One region of the Thalassotalea ganghwensis genome, then DNA from elsewhere that is predicted to be linked to it. Evidence: riboswitches for the same ligand, from Rfam matches in the RefSeq annotation. Region 1 holds a riboswitch; the other holds the start of a gene.
What was found. Region 1 has a riboswitch for thiamine pyrophosphate ahead of ACSLUH_RS15920 (TonB-dependent receptor). Riboswitches for the same ligand answer to the same signal wherever they lie in the genome.
Positions count from the first base shown of each region.

Region 1 (4,372 bases):
ATTTTGCCGCATGAGCAAGTTCTCGACCAGAGATGTCAATTAAACTGCCGTACTCATCAAAATAGCGATAGTCATCGTAACTGGCATCTAAATAACCTAGGTTTGCATAAGCTGACCAAGCACTGGTTACTTGCCAATCAAGTGCAGCTTCCAAGCCATGACTAGTCGAACTAGCAGCATTAGCGGTATAAATAGTAAACTTTTGTTTTTCTATACTATCTTGTTGTGACGCATTAACTTGTTGATCTTGGCGATCCATATAAAACAAGGCAAAACGCGTATTCACTTTGCCGTTATTAAATGAGCTGTTAATACCTAATTCGTAATTGAACAAGGTCTCAGTATCAAATTCCTTGAACTGTGCAAGCTTGTCAGACAAGCCCATATTAAAACCACCGGCCTTATAACCCTTAGCTATTCTGATGTAGCCTTGAGAATCTGCAGTTAAGGCTCTACTCAATGCAATGTGCCCGCCCCACATGGTTTCTTCAGGTGAAAAGGCTTCATTACTGCTATCTTGATACTGTGCGTCTCGTTGCTCAATTCGCAGACCAACAGATAACTGGTAAGTGTCATTTAACTCACTATCCAACTGGGTAAAAATAGCAAGATTATCAGCCTCATAATCAGCAAGTAAGGCATCATCAGACCAACCATTGTAGTAATCATCGGTTATGTTGCTTTCTTCTAATTGGCTTGCGTAAACACCAAACAACCAATCAGTTGTTTGATTAAATATCCGCTGCCCATCTTTATTACTAAAGCGAAATTCTTGGCTGATGACATCTCGCTCGGCGGTTTTTGACCAGGTGTAATCGTAAACACATGGAATCGTATCATCATAAGCGCCATTGCCATTTTCATCGTCGGAGTCAGGACATTGTTTAGCAGACCAATAATCGGCATTTGCCCAATCGCCGTCATAAGCGTGTTGATGATCGGTAGTTGATATACTGGTTATTGCGGTTAAATCGACATTGGTTAACCCCGTGTAGTGAAATTTAAACGAAGCACCTACCGATTTTTGATTATCAACACCCGGCTTGTCAGTTAAGGTAATAAAGCCGTTATTATCCAAGGTCCAAGCATCGAAGCCATTATCCATATCGGCAAATATCATTGTCGTATCAAACGTTAGCTCTTGAGATAATTGTGCTGAAAGCTTAATTTTTCCGGATAGCTCGTCAAGTTGATTGGTATCATCACGATTAAGAAATTGGTTATCACTGAAGCCGTTTTGTTGGTGATTTTCAAGGCTAACACGATAATTAACGTCATTTGTTAATGCGCCAGCGCTGTAGCCAGCGATGGTGACTAAATCATCATTGCCAAACGAGGTCGAGACACCATGTTCACTAATACCATCTGCTGGGTTTGATTGTATATACACTAACCCAGCTAAGGCGTTAGCGCCAAATCGCGTACCTTGTGGGCCGCGCAGCACTTCTACTTGAGCCACATCATACATATTTGCCGCCATGCCCAAACCAGACAAGTCGATATCATCAATAATAAAACCAACGGATGCGTTTGGCGCGCCTAAATATTCCGAACGTTCGCCAACACCACGAATTTGTAAATACTTAGGACGGGAAGTTCCACCGGCAAAGTTAACATTCGCTAGGCTTGAAAGGACATTATCGAAGTGTTGCATACTTTGGTCTTGAAGTTGTTGCTGACTAATAACGTCGATACTCAGTGGTGTACTAGCTAATGATTGCTTTTTAAAATTTGACGTTACTTCAATAGTTTCAAGTGCAGAAGATGAAGATTGTTCGTTTGCTTGTAATGCAAAAGTTGCAAGCGAAGCAGTAATGGCAATTGCTAATGTAGATCGTTTTAACATCGTTTATCTCTATATAATCAAGCAAAGACATTACTGGCATAAGAGAATAAAGTTAGATCTATTGAAGATTTTCCAACCATTCCTACGCCAGAATTATCCGGTTCAGGTTCTAAGGGTTCACAACAACGTGTCTCAGCCATTTCTGGCACCCCTTGGTTCGAGCGGCATAGTAACAACTTTAAAAAAAATGTACAGCGCCATACTGTACATTTTTCTAATATTTTGACATGAGTTATGCGCTTTTTATTAAACCATTGAGTTAAATAACCTCATGTTTGTATAAGAAATAGCACTAAAACAATAAAATCAAACGCTTAAGCTCACTGTGACTTGCTAGCAGGCTACTTTTTACTTAATTCAAAGCGTATTCTTGTAGGAATAGCCAGCTATTTCACGACAATATAACGCAGAAGTTAGGGCCTGTTGACCTTTGTTTATTTTTTCTGCAATAGGCTATTTTTAATTGTAGCAAAGCAGCGAGAGCGAAGTTTGGTTATTCCAAATGAACGAATGCTAATGCCGTTAGTACTTAAAATAGCCATTGCCCCTTTGATTAAGCTCTCGGGACTGAGGCTAAAATGACGCTACTCTGCGTTAAAACCACATCGTTTAGCTCACTAAACTTCATAGCTTTTGCCTTGATTACCTTCATTTTATCACTCAGCATAAACTTTAAACAAAGATCAACAGACCCTTGTAAAAATAGGTGTTAGAAATGCACTCCTTATGCAGAGCTGAGGTTAAATAGATAACATAGGTCCTAATGGCTCACCACCAACTAAATGCATATGAATGTGATAAACTTCTTGGCCGCCATGTTGATTACAGTTCATGATCAACCGATAACCATCTTCAGCAATGCCCTCTTCTTTAGCCAACTTCTTAGCGACACTGAACATTCTTCCAAGGATTAATTCATCGCTTTCTTCGATATCGTTTGCCGTAGGGATGATCTTATTAGGAATGATCAAGATATGACTTTTTGCTTTCGGCGCGATATCTCTAAAGGCGGTAACTAAATCATCTTGATACAATAACGGGGTCGGTATTTCTTGACGAATAATCTTAGAAAAAATGGTTTCTTCGGCCATCACTGCCTCTCCATAAAAATAAAAGGGTATCCATTTAGTGTAACTAACAACACTAAAAAGCAATACCCTTTTCCTTTGATTTAGTGAACTATTTTTTATCGTTCAAAAAACTATCTACAACTTATCTTTATGCGTTTGATAGCGTTAGCATCTTTTTTCCTTTGCTCGTCAATCGTTTCATTTCTTCAACAATCAAATAGTTCACCGGTACTAACAATAAGGTGATCATTGTTGCAAAGATAATTCCAAACCCTAGTGATACCGCCATTGGAATTAAAAACTGTGCCTGCGTTGAAGTTTCAAACAGCAACGGCATTAAGCCAATAAAAGTGGTTAACGAGGTTAGCAATACAGGTCTAAACCTTGCTTGCCCTGATGTGATCACCGCCTTCATTAACTCTTCACCTTTATCTCGTTGTTTGTTAATAAAATCAACCAACACCAAACTATCGTTTACCACTACACCAATAAGCGCCATTAAACCCAAGATACTCATAATGGTTAAATTCATGCCCATGATCCAATGGCCTAAAATAGCGCCGATAGCGCCAAAAGGAATAACCGACATAACAATTAAAGGTTGTATATACGACTTAAATGGGATCGCTAACAAACAATAAATAATGAAAAATACGAACATCAGTCCTAAACCTAGGCTGCCGAAAGATTCCGCTTGCTCTTTTGCTTCTCCTTCGAGCTCATAGTTTACCCCTGGATACTTGCCAACAAGATCATCTAGATAGGCTTTTAGCTCATTGTTCAATACCGTCATGTTGGTGTTAGCTTTTTCTACATCGGCAGTAACATTAACAGTACGGTAACGATCAATACGATTAATCGCCGACGGACTTTTCCCTGGTTTAAATGTCGCTACATGAGATAACGGCACTTTACCGCCACTTGGTGTATTAATTAACATATCCCCAAGACCTGCCAATGATTTACGCTCTTCTAGTGGGAATCTCAACATTACCCGAACATCATCTCGTCCACGCTGAATACGTTGAATTTGAGCGCCAAAAAATGCTTCTCGAACTTGTCGTGTTACCGTTGAGCGCGACATGCCCATGGCATAACCTTGCTCGGTTAATTCAATTTGAATTTCTTCCTTACCATTAGAGAGACTATCGGATATTTCAAATACCGTTGGATACCCTTGCAAGTGTTCGCGCACCTGCGCCGACACTTCTTTCAACGTTGAAAGCTCATTGGCACTTAACTGAATATCGATAGGATCACCACCTCGACCAATTTCTGCTCGAAAGTTTAAGCTCTCTGAACCAGGTATGATGCCGATAAGTCCACGCCATTCTCGTACCAACTGCCTTGAATCAACACCAGTATCATTTTGATCTGCTGGGATAAGCTCAAACATGACACGGCCAGTTTCATCTTGGGTAATTGCCATAATATTTAAAATAACACTGTCGCCATT
Region 1 covers NZ_JBQRUM010000018.1:13,981-18,352, reverse strand. The annotation lists gene ACSLUH_RS15920 (TonB-dependent receptor) at 1-1,846, opposite strand, end outside; TPP riboswitch at 1,909-2,009, opposite strand; gene ACSLUH_RS15915 (HIT domain-containing protein) at 2,587-2,937, opposite strand; gene ACSLUH_RS15910 (efflux RND transporter permease subunit) at 3,065-4,372, opposite strand, start outside.

Region 2 (4,372 bases), on a different contig from region 1:
GCGGCAATCGATGCCACAGCTACTAATCCTCTCTGATGCTGGTCATTATAAAAGTTTGCATCTGGGTGCTCTGAATCGATTACCCCAATTAGCTCTCCATCGCAAATCATTGGTACTGTCAGCTCGGATAATCGGCGCTGATCATCAACAATATACTCTGGTTCATCTAAGGTATTGTGAATAACGACAGGAGTTAACGTTTTTGCGACGCGGCCGACGACACCTTGACCGACGGGGATCTCGATCGGGTCTAGTATTTGATACTCTGAAGGGTTTTTATTACCAAAAGCAGCGGCTTGAGTAAGGATTTTGCGTTTTTCATCGAGTAAGTAAATCACGATGTCGACAAAACCAAACTTGGCAATGACGTTATGAGCCGTGTGCCAAACGACATCGTCAACTGTGCTCAGCTTAAGTAAATCAGTGGCAAACTCACTAACAATAGATAAATAATTGTTTTCTGTTTCAAGTTTACTGAGCTGATGTTTCATCTACGACAATAGCTAACGGCAAGGTAACTTAAGTGTAGCAGTTTGTTTTTATTCTTGTTTTAAATTCTCTTCAAGTGCAGCAACTTTCGCTTCAAGCTCAGCTAACTTCTCTCTAGTTCTCAACAAAACTTGCGTTTGAACATCAAATTCTTCACGCGAGATAACATCTAATTCACTTAATTTACGTTGAATGACCGTTTTCGTTTTTTCTTCAAAATCGTTGGCTAAATTGCGCACACCAGGAGGAATCGCTTCTGTCACTTGTTTGGCAATTTCTTCTATCTTTTTACTGTTGATCATATGCTTAGCTCGCTAGTTAATAATAATAACCATTGTAACGCGTTTAGCTGTTTTGCCAAAGATTAAAACAAGGTAAAATTGCCACCCCTTATTTTGAGTATGCAGTGTTAATGAAGTTAAATCCCAGACAAAACGAAGCGGTAAAATACGTTACTGGACCATGTCTTGTACTGGCCGGCGCAGGTAGCGGTAAGACCGGGGTTATTTGTCAAAAAATTACCTATTTGATTCAAAAGTGCGGCTATAGTGCTCGAAATATTGCAGCGGTAACTTTTACCAACAAAGCTGCACGAGAGATGAAAGAACGTGTTGTCAAAATGTTGGGTAAAGATCAATCACGCGGCTTAACGGTTTGTACTTTTCATTCGCTGGGATTGGATATTGTGCGTCGCGAGATCAAAACACTTGGCTATAAACCGGGTTTCACCTTATTTGATGATCAAGATACCTTAGCCTTGCTTAAAGAGCTTACTCTAGAAGAGTTTGATGGTGATAAAGACTTACTCAGTAAGTTGCAAATGATGATTTCCAATTGGAAAAATGATTTGCTATTACCCGAACAAGCGATAAAACAAGCTGCTGATCAAGATACCCGTTTATTCGCCGAGTGTTATGGGCGCTATCAAAAGCATATGAAAGCCTATAATGCCTTGGATTTCGATGATCTTATTTTAGTACCGACATTGTTACTCAAAAACTTTCCTGACGTTCGAGAGCGCTGGCGTAAGAAAATACGTTATATGCTAGTTGATGAATATCAAGATACTAATTCTAGTCAATATGAACTCGTTAAATTGATTACTGGTAAAGCAGGTTTGTTAACCGTGGTTGGTGATGATGATCAGTCTATTTACTCTTGGCGCGGTGCTAAACCACAAAACTTAGTACTACTAGGTCAGGATTATCCAGAACTAAAGCTGATTAAGTTAGAGCAGAATTATCGATCAAGTGGCCGTATTTTGAAATGTGCGAACGTGTTAATCGCCAATAATCCCCACGTTTATGACAAAGCATTATTTAGTGAACTAAATTACGGTGTCGAGCTACGGGTTGTGCAAACTAAAAACGAAGAGCATGAAGTTGAGCGAGTCGTAGGAGAGTTGATCGGTCATCGATTCTTAAACAAAAGTCAGTTTAGAAACTACGCCATTCTATACCGAGGCAATCATCAATCGCGTTTGCTTGAAAAAGCACTGATGACTAACCGAATTCCCTACAAAATTAGTGGTGGAACATCCTTTTTCTCGCGCGCCGAGATTAAAGATATGATGGCTTATTTGCGCGTATTAGTGAACCCAGATGATGATAATGCTTTTTTGCGTATTGTTAATGTGCCACGTCGTGAAATTGGCCCCGCTACTCTCGAAAAGTTGGGTAGTTACGCCAATATGCGTCAAATCAGTATGTTTGCTGCTAGCTTTGAATTGGGTCTAGAGCAGTATTTAACCGGTCGCGCGTTATTGCATGTTCAAAACTTCACCCGTTGGTTGGTTGAAATGGCAGACAATGCTGAGCGCGGTGATACCAGTGCTGTTTTGCGCTCAATGGTGCGAGAAATGAATTATGAAGATTGGCTTTATGATACATCTCCAAGTGCTAAAGCCGCAGAAATGCGGATGAAGAACATTACCGAGCTTTTTAGTTGGGTAACCCAAATGCTTGAAGGCAATGAAGATGAAGAGCCGATGACCCTAGCGCAAGTGGTTACTCGGTTAACGCTGCGCGATATGATGGAGCGAAGTGAAGAAGAAGAAAATGCTGATCAAGTGCAGTTAATGACGTTGCATGCATCGAAGGGTCTAGAGTTTCCTTATGTATTTTTAATTGGTATGGAAGAAGGTTTGTTGCCTCACCAAACCAGTATTGACGAAGGAAATGTTGAAGAAGAGCGTCGCTTGGCTTATGTCGGCATAACTCGAGCGCAACGGGAACTTATTTTTACCTATGCGCGCGAACGTCGTCAATTTGGTGAAATCGCCCGTACTGAAGTGAGTCGCTTTCTATATGAGTTACCACAAGATGATTTATCTTGGGAATTAACTCAGACGCCTCAAAGCCAAGAAAAGAAGCAAGCTGTTGCCAAGGTGGGTGTTGCTAACTTACGTGAACTGTTAAAAAACAAACCTAGCTCCTAACGAGAGCTTTTAGAATATTTCTTGATATTTTAATAGTTTATCGATTACCATAGCGTGAACTTGTCGGAGTGCCTTTTGGCTGAGATCGCATTATGCGGGATCCGTAGAACCTGATTCAGACTAATATCTGCGAAGGAAACAAGGTAAAGCACCACCCTACCTGAGATCTACACTCCGTCTTTTGACTGTTAGTTTTGGTTAACCATCGAAAGGCTGAATATGACCACGTTATCACGTAAAGAAGCGCGAGAAGCCGCGCAACAATTTTTAAGCGACAGCAACAATTATCGATTTCCTAATTCAGAGAAAATCTATATCGACGGAGTGCTGCATCCAATTAAAGTGGGGATGAGAGCAATTGCACAAAGCGATACCCTCATCGGTGGCGATAAAGATAATCCACAATACCAAGCTAATGAGCCTGTGGTTGTCTATGATACATCGGGTGTTTATACCGATCCTCAAATGGAAATTAATGTAAAGCAAGGCTTGCCTAAGCTACGCAGTAATTGGATTGAGCGGCGCGGTGATACTGAGCAACTAAGCCATTCAAGTTCAAGCTTTAGTCAAAAGCGTTTAGCCGATGAGGGGCTTGATCACATTCGTTTCGAACATACCCCGTTAGTGAGAAGAGCAAAAGCTGGCAGCAATGTAACGCAAATGCATTATGCTCGTCAGGGTATTATCACCCCAGAGATGGAATACATCGCAATTCGTGAAAATTTAAAGCGTGAGCAAGTATCAAAAGCGCTCAGCACTCAACATCCAGGCCAGAGTTTTGGTGCTAGCATCCCCGCGCAAATAACCGCTGAGTTTGTTCGTCAAGAAGTTGCAGCAGGAAGGGCAATTATTCCCGCCAATATTAACCACCCAGAAGCTGAACCAATGATCATTGGTCGTAATTTTCTTATTAAAGTAAATGCCAATATAGGTAATTCCTCTGTTTCTTCGTCAATTGAAGAAGAAGTTGAAAAGCTAGTGTGGTCAACACTATGGGGCGCCGATACGGTGATGGATTTATCAACCGGTCGTTATATTCATGAAACGCGAGAATGGATCATACGAAATTCACCCGTACCTATTGGCACGGTACCTATCTATCAAGCATTAGAAAAGGTCAATGGTGTTGCTGAAAACCTTACTTGGGAGATATTTAGAGATACTCTCATTGAGCAGGCCGAACAAGGTGTTGATTACTTTACCATTCATGCAGGAGTTTTACTGCGTTATATCCCGATGACGGCTAAACGAGTGACAGGAATCGTATCACGTGGTGGCTCGATTATGGCGAAATGGTGTTTAGCGCATCATCAAGAAAACTTTCTTTATACCCACTTTGAAGAAATTTGCCAAATTTGTCAGCAATACGACGTTTCTTTTTCTTTAGGCGATGGCCTGCGTCCAGGTTCGGTGGCTGATGCCAATGATGAAGCCCAGTTTAGTGAA
Region 2 covers NZ_JBQRUM010000006.1:51,223-55,594, forward strand. The annotation lists gene ACSLUH_RS07790 (EAL domain-containing protein) at 1-491, opposite strand, end outside; gene ubiK (ubiquinone biosynthesis accessory factor UbiK) at 540-791, opposite strand; gene rep (DNA helicase Rep) at 902-2,926, shown strand; TPP riboswitch at 2,981-3,081, shown strand; gene thiC (phosphomethylpyrimidine synthase ThiC) at 3,146-4,372, shown strand, end outside.
Region 2: linked by a shared signal. The riboswitch ahead of thiC (phosphomethylpyrimidine synthase ThiC) and the one ahead of ACSLUH_RS15920 (TonB-dependent receptor) in region 1 are both predicted to bind thiamine pyrophosphate.